Regions from separate parts of the Streptomyces sp. NPDC048696 genome, predicted to be linked through region 2. Evidence: riboswitches for the same ligand, from Rfam matches in the RefSeq annotation. Region 2 holds a riboswitch; each other region holds the start of a gene.

Region 1 (3,423 bases), on a different contig from region 2:
ACCGGCCTCCTTGATGGCCTCAAGGATGAGGTCCAGGGCGGCGCGGTTGGACTCCAGGTTCGGGGCGAAGCCGCCCTCGTCGCCCAGACCCGTGGAGAGGCCCTTGTTCTTCAGGACCTTCTTGAGGGTGTGGTAGACCTCGGCACCCCAGCGAAGGGCCTCGGAGAAGGACTCCGCGCCGATCGGGGCGATCATGAACTCCTGGATGTCGACGTTGGAGTCGGCGTGCGACCCACCGTTGAGGATGTTCATCATCGGGACCGGCAGCAGGTGCGCGTTCGGGCCACCGAGGTAGCGGAACAGCGGCAGGTCGCTGGCCTCGGAGGCGGCGTGCGCGACGGCGAGCGAGACGCCGAGGATGGCGTTGGCGCCCAGCGAGCCCTTGTTGTCCGTGGCGTCCAGGTCGAACATCGCCTGGTCGATCAGGCGCTGCTCGGTGGCGTCGTAGCCGACGAGCTCCGGGCCGATCTGCTCGATCACGGCGAGGACGGCCTTCTCGACGCCCTTGCCCTGGTAACGGTTGGGGTCACCGTCACGCAGTTCGATGGCCTCGAAGGCACCGGTGGAGGCACCCGAGGGGACGGCGGCACGGCCGGTGCTGCCGTCGTCGAGGCCGACCTCGACCTCGACCGTGGGGTTGCCTCGGGAGTCCAGGATTTCCCGGGCTACGACGACGTCGATGGACGGCACGAGCATCTCCTTCTGGGATGTGACGCGAATACGACCGGGCCGCGTGGTCCGGCACCCCTGAGCCTAGCCGCCTCCCGGCCATCGGCCAGCCGACCGACCGGCCCGTGGGACGAAACGGGGGGCGAAATGTTTCTGAACGGAACAAAGCCCCGCCCCCGCGCGACGGGGGATGCGCGCGGGGGCGGGGTTTTGTGCGGGGCTCGCCCCGCAGCCCCGGTTCAGCTTTCAGCTGAGCGGGTTCGCTGCACCTTCGGTGCGGGGCGGTTCGCTGCGCGTTCGGTGCGGGTCCGTTGTGGCTGGTCGCGCCCACGCGGCGGAGCCGCACAATGTCACAGCCCCGCGCCCCTTGGTGGGCCCTTCGGGCCCTCCCCAGGGGCGCGGGCGACCGCTTACGCCAGGTGCAGCTGCTGGCCCGGGTAGATCAGGTTCGCGTCCTTGACGACGTCCTTGTTCAGCTCGAACAGCTTCTGCCAGCCGCCCTTGACGCCGTGCGCGGCGGCGATGGAGCCGAGGGTGTCGCCGGACTTCACCTTGTACTCGCCGTCGCCGGTCTGGACCGGCGCCGGGCGGGACTCGCCGCGGGAGGCGGGGGCCGACTCGCGCTGCGGGGCCGGGGCGGCCTTGGGCGCGGCCTTCTTCGGCGCGGCCGGCTTCGAGGACGAGGAGGAGTGCGAGCCCGAGGTGTCGACGTTCGGGGACGCGCCGCCGGACGTCAGGTTGCCCGCGCCCGCGCAGGACCAGGCACCCGGGCCCTGCATCGCGAGCAGCTTCTCGGCGGTGGCTATCTGCTGGCCCTTGGTGGCCAGGTCGGCGCGCGAGGCGTACTGGGTGCCGCCGGCGGCCGCCCAGGACGACTGCGAGAACTGCAGGCCGCCGTAGTAGCCGTTGCCGGTGTTGGTGGACCAGTTGCCGCCGGACTCGCACTGGGCGACCGCGTCCCAGGTGGCGACGGAGGCGGCGGAGGCCGAGCCGGTCGCCATCAGCGGGGCGGCGACGGCGGCGCCGGTGACACCGGCGAGCGTGGCGATACGGGTGGCCTTGCTGGGGCGGCGGTGCTTGCCCTTGCCGGAAAGCAGCATGGAGTGTCTCCTCACCGACGCCTGCGAGGTGAGCTGTCGGGTTCGGGCGTGAGCTGCCCGGCCGCGCGTACTGGCGCGCGGCTTCACCCCAAGCCGGTCCGTGGCCGTCTCGTACGTCGCGCCGTCTGGCGTACGTCCCTCAACGGCCGGGCCCGGCACTTACCTTGGGTCCCCCGCTCCTGCCTACGGCGCGTCAAGCGTCGGCTGTTCCCGGCGACCGACGGCAGGATTCGGCGTTTTCGGTCGCAGGGGCTCGTGGTGACGAGCGCTCCGACCGTAAACACACCAACCCCTGATGTTCAAAGGGGCACATCGGGGAGAAAACGCCCGTAGCGATCCTCCCGTAACCACTGTTTCCGCAGGTCGGGGGCGTCCCGCACGTACCGGACGTACGGGACACGCCAGTTGACGGAAAGAGACTCATGTCTCACTTGCGCAGAAGTGGACATACGCCCCTGAACTACCCGTGGGTGATGGCCGGGTTGTCCGGCTTTGCCAGGTTCAGGTCAAGGCTCTGGCCGGGCAGGATGAGGTCCGGGTCGGAGCCGATCGTCTTCTCGTTCGCCTTGTAGAGCGCCGACCAGCCGCCCTCGACCTTGTGCGAGCGCGAGATGTCCCACAGGTTGTCGCCGGGGCGGACGGTGTAGTCGCCGTTCGCGGCCGTGGCGTCGCCCGCCGTACGTGAGTCGACGTCACCTCGCGAGGCGCGGGGCTGCGATGCGTGGGTGTCGTCGGTGCCGCCCGGGCCGGCGGTCGCGGGCGCGCCGGTCTCGGCCGGGTCGGGGGTGCCGCGGTGCTTGCCGCCGGAGGACGTGCTGGGCGCCGGGGCCGTCTTGTCGGGCGCCGACGGCGTCGAGCCCGTCTTGCCGTCCTTGCCGCTCTTGCCGTCCTTGCCCGTCGACGGGGTCGTGGACGGCTTGGGCGCCGTGGAGGCGGAGCCGGAGGGCGTGGCGGGCGCCGGAGTCGTCTTGGCGGGCGCGGACGGCACGTCGGCGGAGGGGGACGTGGGCGCCGCCGACGCGGTGGTGCCCGGGTCGACGGCCGGGGTGCCGCCGCCGCTGGTGAGCCCGGAGACCTCGGTGCAGCTGGTGAACGCCTTCGGGCCCTTGGCCGCGAGCACCTTCTCGCCGACCGCGATCTGCTGCGCGCGGCTGGCCATGTCGGGGCGCTCGGCGTACGACGTGCCGCCGTAGGTCTCCCACGTCTCCTGCGAGAGCTGGAGCCCGCCGTACAGGCCGTTGCCGAAGTCGGCGCTCCAGGCGCCACCGCTCTCGCATTCGGCGACCCGGTCCCAGGTGGTCGCCGAGGCCGCGTTCGCGCCGCTCGCCGCGAAGAGCGGGAGGGCGAGGGCGGAGCCCGTCACCCCTGCCGCGACGACGAGGGCAGGAGCCTGGCGGGGTCGTCGGTGACGTCCGTTCCCGGAGCGCATGCTGTGGCCTTCCGTGTGACTACGTCGGTGACCGCGGAGCCGGTTGGTGAACCGGTTGCCGAGTCGAGGGGTGAACGTAGCCGTACTCGAACGCTTGTCACAAGTCGATGCACCCGCGATAACGCGAAAGTCACAGTTTTGACGGTCCGTCAGGTTACCGGCGGTGCGACGGCGGTGTGAACTCGACCGGGAGCGTGCGCAGTCCGCGCATGATGAGTCCGCCGC
Region 2 (3,423 bases):
GCCGGGTACGCGGGGTCCTGCGTCTTCTCCTGCGGAGCCTGCATACGGGCAGCCTACGGGTCGCGGGGCCGGTTGGGGCGGGCCAAGGTAGGGAGCCGGAGCAGGGGGCCAGGGCAGGAGAGGAGCACAGGGCCGAACGGCCTTCGAGCCGGGGTCCGAGGTCGGTATGAGCACTCCGCAGGGCATGAGAGAATGGTCTAGACAACCGTCAGAGATTTCGAAGGGCATCACCATGGCTGAGCGCCGCGTCAATGTCGGCTGGGCCGAGGGCCTGCACGCCCGCCCCGCTTCCATCTTCGTCCGCGCCGCCACGGCGTCCGGCGTCCCCGTGACGATCGCCAAGGCCGACGGCAACCCGGTCAACGCCGCCTCCATGCTCGCGGTGCTCGGCCTGGGCGCGCAGGGCGGCGAGGAGATCGTGCTGGCTTCCGAGGCGGAGGGCTCCGACGCGGCCCTGGACCGTCTGGCGAAGCTCGTCGCCGAGGGCCTTGAGGAGCTGCCGGAGACGGTCTGACCGCACCCGGTCGGCCGACCCCGCGCTTCATCGAGCGAGCCGTGCACCCGAATTCGGGTGCACGGCTCGCTTTCTTGTGCGCGACTTCGCGACTTCACACCTTCGCGACTTCGCGTACGACGCTGATTTCGGGCAGCCGAAATCCGGCCCCTCGAATTACTTCTCTTTGTATACGGCGGCTTTGTTAAGCACGGGCGCTCGCGGTGTTTACGGCATGTTGCGAACTTCTCACGTCCGCCGGGCGACGCAGGCGATAGGCGGAAAAGGCACGCTCGGCGTGGAGGGCGGCGACGGACCTGGCCCGCTCGGCGTCGCCGCGCGCCACCGCGTCCACGATCGCCGCGTGCTCGGCCCAGGACTCACCGGGCAGCGCGGGCCGCTCCACCACGTACATCCAGGCGACCTTCTGCCGCAGCTGGGTGAGCAGCGCGATCAGGCCGGGGCTGCCGGACGCCTGGGCGAGCGTCTCGTGGAACCAGACGCCCAGCGAGCGCAGGTCCTCGCCCTGGGCCCGCCGGATGCGCTCCTGCCCCAGCCTGACCAGGCCACGCAGCACCTTGAGATGCGCCTCGGTGTGCCGCGTCGCCGCGCGCGCGGCGGCCAGCGGCTCCAGCAGCACCCGCATTTCGAGCAGGTCGGCCGCGTCCTGCTCGGTGGGCTCGGCGACACAGGCCCCGGCGTGCCGGCGGGTGGTCACGAAGCCCTCGGACTCCAGGGTGCGCAGCGCCTCGCGGACCGGGACGCGCGAGACTCCGTAACGCCGGGCGAGCACTTCCTCGGTGAGCCGGCTGCCGCGCTCGAAGAGCCCCGCGACGATGTCGTCGCGGATTGCCGTGCATACCGATTGCGCCGGAATACGCATGACCGAACCTCCGCCTTAATCCCCGCGAAACGCGGTCGATCGACGCCTGTTCGGCGACTCTATTCCAGCGGCTGTTAATTCCCGGTGACATGGCCTATTCCAGCGATACCTTTTGGCCAACGCGCCGACGCGGCAACGCACGAAGCCCCGGCACGAGGTGCCGGGGCTTCGATGACAGGGGGACGCTCGGCGCGTCGGTGGCTCAGACGGACACGCCGTGCGCGCGCAGGTACGCGACCGGGTCGATGTCTGAGCCGTACGTGGCGGCCGTGCGGGCCTCGAAGTGGAGGTGCGGGCCGGTGGTGTTGCCGGTGTCGCCGGAGAGGCCGATCTGCTGGCCCGGCTCGACCGACTGGCCGACGGAGACACCGATGGACGACAGGTGGCCGTACTGCGTGTACGTGCCGTCGTTCATCCGGATCACGATGTTGTTGCCGTACGCCCCGCCCCAGCCCGCCTCCACGACGGTGCCGAGCCCCACGGCGTGCACCACGGTGCCGCTGTCCGCGTGGAAGTCGATGCCGGTGTGGCTGCCGGAGGACCACAGCGAGCCGCCGGTCTTGTAGCCGGTGGAGACGTACGAGTCCGCTATCGGGGCGACGAAGGTGTTGAGGCGCTTGCGCTCGGCCTCGCGGGCGGCCCGCTCCTTGGCGGCGCGCTCCTCCTTGGCCCGGGCCTCGGCCTTGCGCTTGGCCTCGGCGGCGGCGCGGGCCTTGTCGGCGGCGTGCTGCTGCGCGGCGGCCTGGGCGCCGATGCGGTCGGCGAGCGAGTCGCCGATGACGATGGCCTGGGTGAGGCCGGTGTCCTCGACGGAGGCCGCGGCGGGGGCGGCGTGCTCGGCGGCGAGGGCCGGCGAGGCGAGGGTGCCCACGACTCCGGCGGTGGCCAGGGTGGCGATGCCCGCTATGTTCGTGCCCTTGCGCGACATGGCGCTGGGACGCCGGTGCTTCCCGGTGGCACGGGTGAACGCCATGAAGTGGCGGTGTCCTTTCCTTCCATCTCGCCTACCGGGTTAGCTGACGGGTTCGGAGCTGGAAGGTCTCCTACGGGCCCCTCCGCGGGCGGAGGTGTCCGATTCACCCCAGGGACTGAGTGGGTCCCCGGCTCCCCTGGCTCGCGCCAGTTGGGGACTCGGCGATCGCTGTCCGGTGCCGCGGCTGCGGCGGGTGGTGACGGACAGCCCGACCGACGCTAGACGGCTGATCTTTCAATCGCCAAACAGACGCCTGGTTTTGTAGCGCACGCCACATGACAGACAGGCAACCTCCCCAATAAACCGGACATACGGGAGGACCCCGGCGGCACAGCTGCCACCGGGGTCCTCCCCGTACCCGACGCCGCGCGCGCGGCGCGGCGCCCAATCAGCCCGCGACGACGGTGACTTCACCGATTCCGAGGGCCTTGACCGGCTCCTCGATCTGCGCCGCGTCACCCACGAGGACGGTCACCAGACGGTCCACCGGGAAGGCGCTGACGACGGCCGCCGTCGCCTCCACGGTGCCCGTCTCGGCGAGGCGCGCGTACAACTGCGCCTGGAAGTCGTCCGGGAGGTGCTGCTCGACCTGGTCGGCCAGCGTCCCGGCGACGGCCGCCGCCGTCTCGTACTTCAGCGGGGCGACGCCCACCAGGTTCTGCACGGCCGTCTCGCGCTCGGGGTCGGTCAGACCCTCGGCGGCGAGCTTGCGCAGCACCGTCCACAGGTCGTCGAGGGCCGGGCCGGTGTTCGGGGTGTCGACCGAGCCGCTGATGGCGAGCATGGCCGCGCCGGTGCCCTCGGCGCCGGAGCGCAGCACCTGACCGTACGCACGTACTCCGTACGTGTAGCCCTTCTCCTCGCGCAGGACGCGGTCCAGGCGGGAGGTGAGCGTGCCGCCCAGGCAGTACGTACCGAGCACCTGGGCGGGCCAGACGCGGTCGTGGCGGTCCGGGCCGACCCGGCCGATGAGCAGCTGGGTCTGGACGGCGCCGGGCCGGTCGACGATGACCACGCGGCCCGTGTCGTCGGCGGTGACCGGCGGCATCGGGCGCTCCTCGGCCGCGGTGCCGG
Region 3 (3,423 bases), on a different contig from region 2:
GGTTGGCCGAGGTGCGGTCGCCGTCGGGCACGCCGCCCGACAGCCTGGGTGGGGCACGGCATGTCGGCGGCCCGGCGGACGCGCAGGGAGACGACAGGTGCGGCAGCGAGGAGAGGGTGAGGGCGGGGAGGACTCCCGGCCCTTCGGCCCCGGCGAGGGCGGCGACCCGGAGGGCCCCCGGGGCCCCGGGCTCGTCCGCTTCCTGCCCGCGCTGCTCCTCGTCGTCGGTTTCGTCTTCGACATCTCGACCCCGCCCGATCTCACCGCCGCCGCCCTCTACTCGGCCGCGCCCCTGGTCGCCGCGTCGTTCTTCGGCCGGGTCGGCACGGCCGTCACGGGCGCGGGCGCCGTCGCGGCGGTGCTGCTCACCGACTACTTCCACGACATCCCCAGCACCTCCGAGGGGGTCAGCGAGCTGTTCACCGTGTTCACGGTCGCCATGCTCGCGCTGGTCATCAACCGCACCCTGCGCCGCAGCGGCGAGCGCCTGGCCTCCGCGCGCGTCATCGCGGAGACCGCCCAGCGCGCCGTGCTGCCCGAGCCCGCCGCACGCATCGGCGGACTCCAGGTCGCCGCGCGGTACGAGGCGGCGCAGGCGGGCGCGTTCATCGGCGGCGACCTCTTCGCCGTCCAGGACACGCCGTACGGGGTGCGGGTCGTCGTCGGGGACGTGCGCGGCAAGGGCCTGGGGGCGGTGGGGGCGGTGGCGGTGGTCATCGGGGCGTTCCGGGAGGCCGCCGAGCAGGAGGAGTCGCTCGAAGGCGTGGCCGGGCGGCTGGAGCGGGCGCTGGCCCGGGAGGGCGTCCGGCGTGACGCCCTGGACGCCTTCGAGGGCTTCACCACGGCCGTGCTCGCCGAGATCCCGCCGGGCCGCGCGTGCGTACGCCTGGTGAACCGGGGGCACCCCGAGCCGCTGCTCCTGCACGCGGACGGCGCCCTCGACGCGCTCGCCCCCGCCGACCCCGCGCTGCCGCTGGGGATGGCGGAGCTCGGGGTGTGGCCGGACCGGGTGGACACGTATCCGTTCCCGCCCGGCGCGACGCTGCTGCTGTACACCGACGGCCTCTCCGAGGCGCGCGCGTTCGAGGCCCCGGGCGACTTCTACGACCCGCGCGAGCGGCTGCGCCACCGGATCTTCCCCGGGCCGGACGAGCTCCTGGACGCGCTCGTCGACGACGTGCGCAGACATACGGGCGGGGGCGCGAGCGACGACATGGCGCTGCTCGCGGTGAGCAGACCGGGCGTGCGCCAGCCCGAGCGGCGCCGGACGATGCCGGTGGTGCCGTAGCCCTTGGTAGCCGAACGGCCCCGCTGCGCACGCTGTTTGACGCGCTGTCATTAAGGATCAACGGGAACAGCTTGGAAACAGGTCCCGGTGTCTATTAACGTTCGATAACGCAGCGCGGTCGTCCCAGCCGTCGCCAAGGCGGCACCGTGCGCACGCGCCGAATCCCGCAAGGGAACCGGGGAACCACCAACTTGGGGTGAATCGGGCACCTTCGCGCCTTTCTGAGGTGCCCGTAGGAGACCTTCCTGCTCCGAACCCGTCAGCTAACCCGGTAGGCGAGAAGGAAGGAAAGGAGTGCGCCCCCGTGGCGTCCAACGAGCCTGCCCTCGGCACCCCGCCGGTTTCCCCCGTCTCCCTGTACGGGGCCGCGCCCAGTGACACCGAGGTGTGGGAGGAGTGGAACCCCACGGAGGAGTCCCTGCCCTCCGTGCGCGGCCGGCACCGCGTCGCCAAGCAGCGCGGCGGGCTCGCCCGCAGCTCCACCGTCCTCGGCGTCGGCGTCATCGCGGCCGTCGGCGCGGGCGGCATGGCCAGCGCGCAGACCAAGCCGCCGGTCTCCATATCCCTGCCCGACTCGGTCGCCGACAAACTCCCGGACGTCAAGTCCCTGCCGGGCGTGGGCACGTTGATATCGGACATCGCGGGCGACGACACCCCGGACACGTCCCCGTCCGCCGAGGCCGACAGGGCCGTGGCGAGCGCCCCCCTCACCATGGCGGGCGTCTCCAGCGCCGAGGCCGAGAAGGGCGCCACCGGCGCGGGCGAGGCCCTGCGCGCCCGGATCCTGCAGCAGGCCGAACAGCAGCAGAACAACGCCGAGGCCGAGGCCAAGGCGAGTGCCGAGAAGGCGGCGGCGGACAAGGCCGCGGCCGAGGCGAAGGCCGCGCAGACCGTCGCGCAGCAGAAGGCGGAGGCCGAGAAGAAGGCCGCCGAAGAAGCCGCCGCGAAGAAGGCGGAGGAGGAGCGGCTGGCCGAGCTCGCCAAGAGCTACTCGCTGCCGGTCGCCTCGTACACGATCACCTCGACGTTCGGCGAGGCCGGTTCGATGTGGGCCTCCGGCCACCACACGGGCCTCGACTTCGCCGCCCCGACCGGCACGCCGCTGAAGGCGATCCACGGCGGCACGGTCAAGTCGGCGGGCTGGTCAGGCTCGTACGGCTACCGCACGGTCATCGAGCTGGAGGACGGCTCCGAGCTCTGGTTCTGCCACCAGTCCTCGATCGCGGTCAGCGCGGGCCAGCAGGTCACCACCGGCGAGACGATCGGCCGCGTCGGCGCCACCGGCAACGTCACGGGTCCGCATCTGCACCTGGAGGTGCACACGCCGGACGGCACGGGCATCGACCCGATGGCGTGGCTCCAGTCGAAGGGGCTCAACCCGTAGGTCGTACGCGGGTCGTACGGGGGGGCGGCCGGGGCGTGGTCCCCGGCCGCGGTTCCCGCCGCGGCCCAGTCGGGCCCCCGCATCCGGAATAGCCCTGCCCCACAACGCCGTTGCCCCCGTATGACCTCTCTGCGCCCGCTCGGTTCCTCCGACCTCTCCGTCTTCCCGCTCGCCCTCGGCGGCAACGTCTTCGGCTGGACCGCCGACGAGGCGGCGTCGTTCGCCGTGCTCGACGCGTACGCCGCCGCCGGTGGCAACTTCGTGGACACGGCCGACATGTACTCGCACTGGGCCACGGGCAACGAGGGCGGTGAGTCCGAGCAGATCATCGGCCGCTGGCTGGCCGCGCGCGGCAACCGCGAGGACGTCGTCGTCGCCACCAAGGTCGGCGCCCACCCCAAGTACAAAGGGCTCTCGCCCACCACGGTCAAGGCCGCCGTGGAGGAGTCCCTGCGCCGTCTCGGCACGGACTACATCGACCTCTACTACACGCACTTCGACGACGAGTCCGTCCCCGTCGAGGAGATCGTCACCGCCCTCGACCAGCTGGTGAGGGACGGCAAGGTCCGCGAGGTCGCCGCCTCCAACATCTCCCCGGCGCGGCTGCAGGACTCCCTGGACTTCGCCGACCGCGAGGGCCTCGCCAAGTACGTCGCCCTGCAGCCGCACTACAACCTGGTCTCCCGCGACACCTACGAGGGCGCGCTCCAGGACACCGCCGCCCGCTCGGGCCTGGCCGCCGTCCCGTACT
Region 4 (3,423 bases), on a different contig from region 2:
GTCCGGTCAACCCCGGCGACGACAAGCTGGACCACCTGGTCGCCGACCCTTCCTACAGCCGCACCGGCACCTTCCGGGCCCGGCGCCGCCCCGAGGGAACATGGAGCACGGGACTGCTGACCACGGAAGGCAGCGACGAGGACTTCATGGTGTGCGTCGGGGACGTAGTCGAAGCGCGCGTACGGCTCCCGCGAGAGGTGGGGGCGTGGCCCGCGATCTGGACATGGCGGGACGGCGGCCAGGAGATCGACGTGTTCGAGTACCACCCGGACAACCCGGATCTGCTGGAGCTGTCCAACCACGTCAGAACCGCACACCACTACCACCACGACCCGGCCGTCCACCCCGGCGCCCTCGTCGACCTGCGGGTCGAGTTCGGCGCGCGGTCGGTCACCTGGTGGGTGAACGGCGCGGCTGTCTTCTCCGACGGGCGCGGAGTGGGCGGGCACTGGCGGGCCCACCTCATCGTCAACCTGTCGGTCAGCGCGGGCCGCTACCACCCGCCGCCACGACCGGACGTATCGGAGATGTCGTTCGAGGTGCCGATGCTGCGGGTGCACCGCGAACGGTGACAACTCACCGCGATTTCCCGACACTTGGGGGACGGTACGCGGCGCTATGGGTCAGGGGTGCACGTCAGCCCCGCTCCGCGACCCGATGGGCGTCGGACTGGGCGCGCAGGGTGGGCGGCCCGGGCGCGAAGGCCCGCCCGGTGACCGGCATACCGGAGGGCGCCATACCGGGGCCGGACATACCAGGGGGCGGCATGCTGGGGGGGCGGCATACCTGGAGGCGCTGCTCCCCCGGGAATGGTCGCCCGAATGGCGTCGGGAGCACCCCCGCACGCCCGCAGCCGCGCCGCAGTGTCCCTGAACTCGGGTACGGCCGACAGGACTTGGCGGTACGCGGCCGCCGCGCCCGCCGGATCCGCGTCGGCCTGGAGGAGCCGGCCCAGCCGGTAGGCGGCCTGGTAGTGCGTGGGCTCGATGTCCAGGACGCGGCGGAACGGGGCCTGCACCTCGGAGGTCTTTCCCGCATCGGTCAGACAGACCCCCAGCGCGTAACGTCCGCCGACGTCCTCCGAGAGCTCTCCCAGCAACTCCCGCAGGAGCGGTATCGCCTCTTCCGGCCTGCCCCGCCGGTGCAGATCGCTCGCCTTCTCATACAGCGACCCGCTGACCCCATCAGCTGACGACGCCGTCATGCCGCCCCCTGGCTCTCCGTAACCGACCCGTCACCGGGGCTTTGCCGAAGTGGATCGCGCGGGTGAGTGCGGCGGGCTGCCCGCCGCACTCACCCGTCAGGCGAGGGCGAGGAAGAGGCGTTCGAGTTCGGCCTCGGTCATCGCGATGACACCGGCCAGCTGGCCCTGGGCACGGCGCAGCCGGTTCAGTACGGCGGCGGTGGCTTCCTCGTCGACGGTCCTGGCCATGGGCGTGGGTCCCTCCTCGCTGCACGTCCGGGCCAGCGTACCCCCGGGGGTATCGCCGGACCGGGCGCCGAGGCGACCGTGGCGGTGCGGAAGGCGACGCCCTCGACCGGGGATCCGGTCAGTAGGCGCCGTTCACGTTGTCGATCGACCCGTACATCCTGGCCGCGTAGTTGCACGCGGCGGTGATGTTGGCGACGGGGTCGTAGCTGTCCGTCGAGGTGCCGGACACGTGGTACGCCTGGAACGTGGGGTCGATGACCTGGAGCAGGCCCTTGGAGGGGATTCCGGCGGCGGCGTTGGAGTCCCAGTTGTTGATGGCCAGCGGGTTGCCCGAGGACTCCCGCATGACGTTGCGGTAGATGCCGTCATAGCTGCCGGGAATACCGTGCTGGGCCATGATGTCCAGCGACTGCCGGATCCATCCGTCGAGGTTGTTCGCGTACGTGGTCGTCTTGGCGACGGCGGGCGTGGCCTGGGTGAGGGTGGTCGAGCGCGCGGAGCGGTCGGCGCGGGCGGTGGTGGCCGTACGGTCGGCGGTGGTGGCCGACGTCTGGGCCTTCGCCTGCTTGCCGAGCGTCAGTGTCAGACCGGGGTGGATCATGGTCGGGTCGGCGCCGATGGCCTGCCGGTTGTCCTGGTAGAGCGCCTGCCAGCCGCCGGTCACGTCGAGGTCGTGGGCGATCTTGGCGAGCGAGTCACCGGCGACGACCGCGTAGCTGGTGGGGGCGGTGTTCACGGCGGTCTTCACGGTCGGCTTGGCGGCCGCGACGACCGTCGCCCTGGCCGTGGTCGCGGAGTGCGCGACGGCGGGTGCGGCACCGGCGGTGGTCGCACCCATCACCGGAATGACGAGCGCGGCGCCCCCCGTACCTGCGGCGGCGAGGCCACGGGTAAGGGAGTTGGACTTGGGTCGGCGGTGCTTACCCTTTGCGGCCATGGCGAATTCCTCTCCTTCGCCTGCGAGGTGAGCTGTCGGGTTCGGGCAGGAGTTGCCCGGCCGCGGCGCACGCGGCTGCACCCCGAGCCGTTCCGGAATCCGGATCGGCGGCTTACCTGGGTCCCCCGCTCCTGCCATTCGTGTGTGTGGGAGGTTCCGGACGGCGGCAGGATTCGGCGGTCCATCCGGATTTAGCCGTGACCGTAAGCGAATAGGCCCGGGCGAAACAAGGACCGAATTCACCGCGCCATATCAGAGAAAGATCCACCGGAAGACGGGAACCCGGCACGCGGTCGGCCGAAATCCTCAACTCGCTTTGCCATAACGGACATTGGTCGGCCGCAGCCCTTGGGGCTGCGACCGACCACGTGACCCACTTCACTCCGCCGGGCCACATTTGCCATTCCGGCCGCCGATGCGTAAATGACGCCTAATTTACGCAATCACCTACACCGGCACCATTGGCGAAATAAGCAAGAAAATGTCCTTGCGGGATCATTTCGGACATTCTGCGGCTACAGCGGGCGCCGGGCCTTCAGCAGCCAGGAGGGCAGGTCGATCCGGGTGGTGACCTCGGCGCCCAGCTCGGAGGCCATCTCCGTGACCGCGATCTGCCCGACGATGGTGCCCGGCTCGATCGACTGCACCTCCCAGCCCGCCGCCGTGAACTCGCCGTACAGCTCGTCCTTGGTGGCCCGGTGGGGGCCGATGCCCTTGACGACCTCGACGAAGTCGGGGACCCGCTCGGAGAACGTGAGGATGTGCGCGACGCCGCCCGGCCGCGCCATCCGGTAGAGCTCACGGATGTAGCGCCCGCGCTCCGGCTCCTCCAGCGCGTGCAGCAGGGCGCAGTCCAGCATCGTGTCGAACTCGGCCTCGTAACCGTCCACGGCCGACAGGTCCGCCACGCCGAACTCGACGCTCACGCCCTGGTCGGCCGCCTTGCGGCGGCCCGACTCGACGGCCGTCGGCGAGAAGTCGAGCGCGACCACGTCGAGGTCCTGGCGCGCCAGGTACAGGGCCAGGCTGCCGGTCCCGCACCCCGCGTCGAGCA

What was found. Region 2 has a riboswitch for cyclic di-AMP ahead of ACGFRG_RS29735 (M23 family metallopeptidase). Riboswitches for the same ligand answer to the same signal wherever they lie in the genome.
Region 1: another riboswitch for cyclic di-AMP. It lies ahead of ACGFRG_RS33160 (transglycosylase family protein); the one in region 2 lies ahead of ACGFRG_RS29735 (M23 family metallopeptidase).
Region 3: another riboswitch for cyclic di-AMP. It lies ahead of ACGFRG_RS35230 (M23 family metallopeptidase); the one in region 2 lies ahead of ACGFRG_RS29735 (M23 family metallopeptidase).
Region 4: another riboswitch for cyclic di-AMP. It lies ahead of ACGFRG_RS18255 (LysM peptidoglycan-binding domain-containing protein); the one in region 2 lies ahead of ACGFRG_RS29735 (M23 family metallopeptidase).

The regions. Positions count from the first base shown of each region.
Region 1 is NZ_JBICVJ010000023.1:52,533-55,955, reverse strand. It holds gene eno (phosphopyruvate hydratase) at 1-696, opposite strand, end outside; gene ACGFRG_RS33160 (transglycosylase family protein) at 1,080-1,769, opposite strand; cyclic di-AMP (ydaO/yuaA leader) riboswitch at 1,773-1,970, opposite strand; gene ACGFRG_RS33155 (transglycosylase family protein) at 2,230-3,132, opposite strand; gene ACGFRG_RS33150 (cytochrome P450) at 3,353-3,423, opposite strand, start outside.
Region 2 is NZ_JBICVJ010000017.1:33,407-36,829, reverse strand. It holds gene ACGFRG_RS29750 (GNAT family N-acetyltransferase) at 1-44, opposite strand, end outside; gene ACGFRG_RS29745 (HPr family phosphocarrier protein) at 233-514, shown strand; gene ACGFRG_RS29740 (GntR family transcriptional regulator) at 699-1,376, opposite strand; gene ACGFRG_RS29735 (M23 family metallopeptidase) at 1,579-2,349, opposite strand; cyclic di-AMP (ydaO/yuaA leader) riboswitch at 2,363-2,523, opposite strand; gene ACGFRG_RS29730 (M16 family metallopeptidase) at 2,738-3,423, opposite strand, start outside.
Region 3 is NZ_JBICVJ010000030.1:21,092-24,514, reverse strand. It holds gene ACGFRG_RS35235 (PP2C family protein-serine/threonine phosphatase) at 98-1,288, shown strand; cyclic di-AMP (ydaO/yuaA leader) riboswitch at 1,434-1,581, shown strand; gene ACGFRG_RS35230 (M23 family metallopeptidase) at 1,593-2,672, shown strand; gene ACGFRG_RS35225 (aldo/keto reductase) at 2,793-3,423, shown strand, end outside.
Region 4 is NZ_JBICVJ010000008.1:31,818-35,240, reverse strand. It holds gene ACGFRG_RS18270 (beta-glucanase) at 1-572, shown strand, start outside; partial or broken gene ACGFRG_RS18265 (hypothetical protein) at 1,076-1,204, opposite strand; partial or broken gene ACGFRG_RS18260 (metal-sensing transcriptional repressor) at 1,334-1,432, opposite strand; gene ACGFRG_RS18255 (LysM peptidoglycan-binding domain-containing protein) at 1,551-2,369, opposite strand; cyclic di-AMP (ydaO/yuaA leader) riboswitch at 2,374-2,558, opposite strand; gene ACGFRG_RS18250 (class I SAM-dependent methyltransferase) at 2,885-3,423, opposite strand, start outside.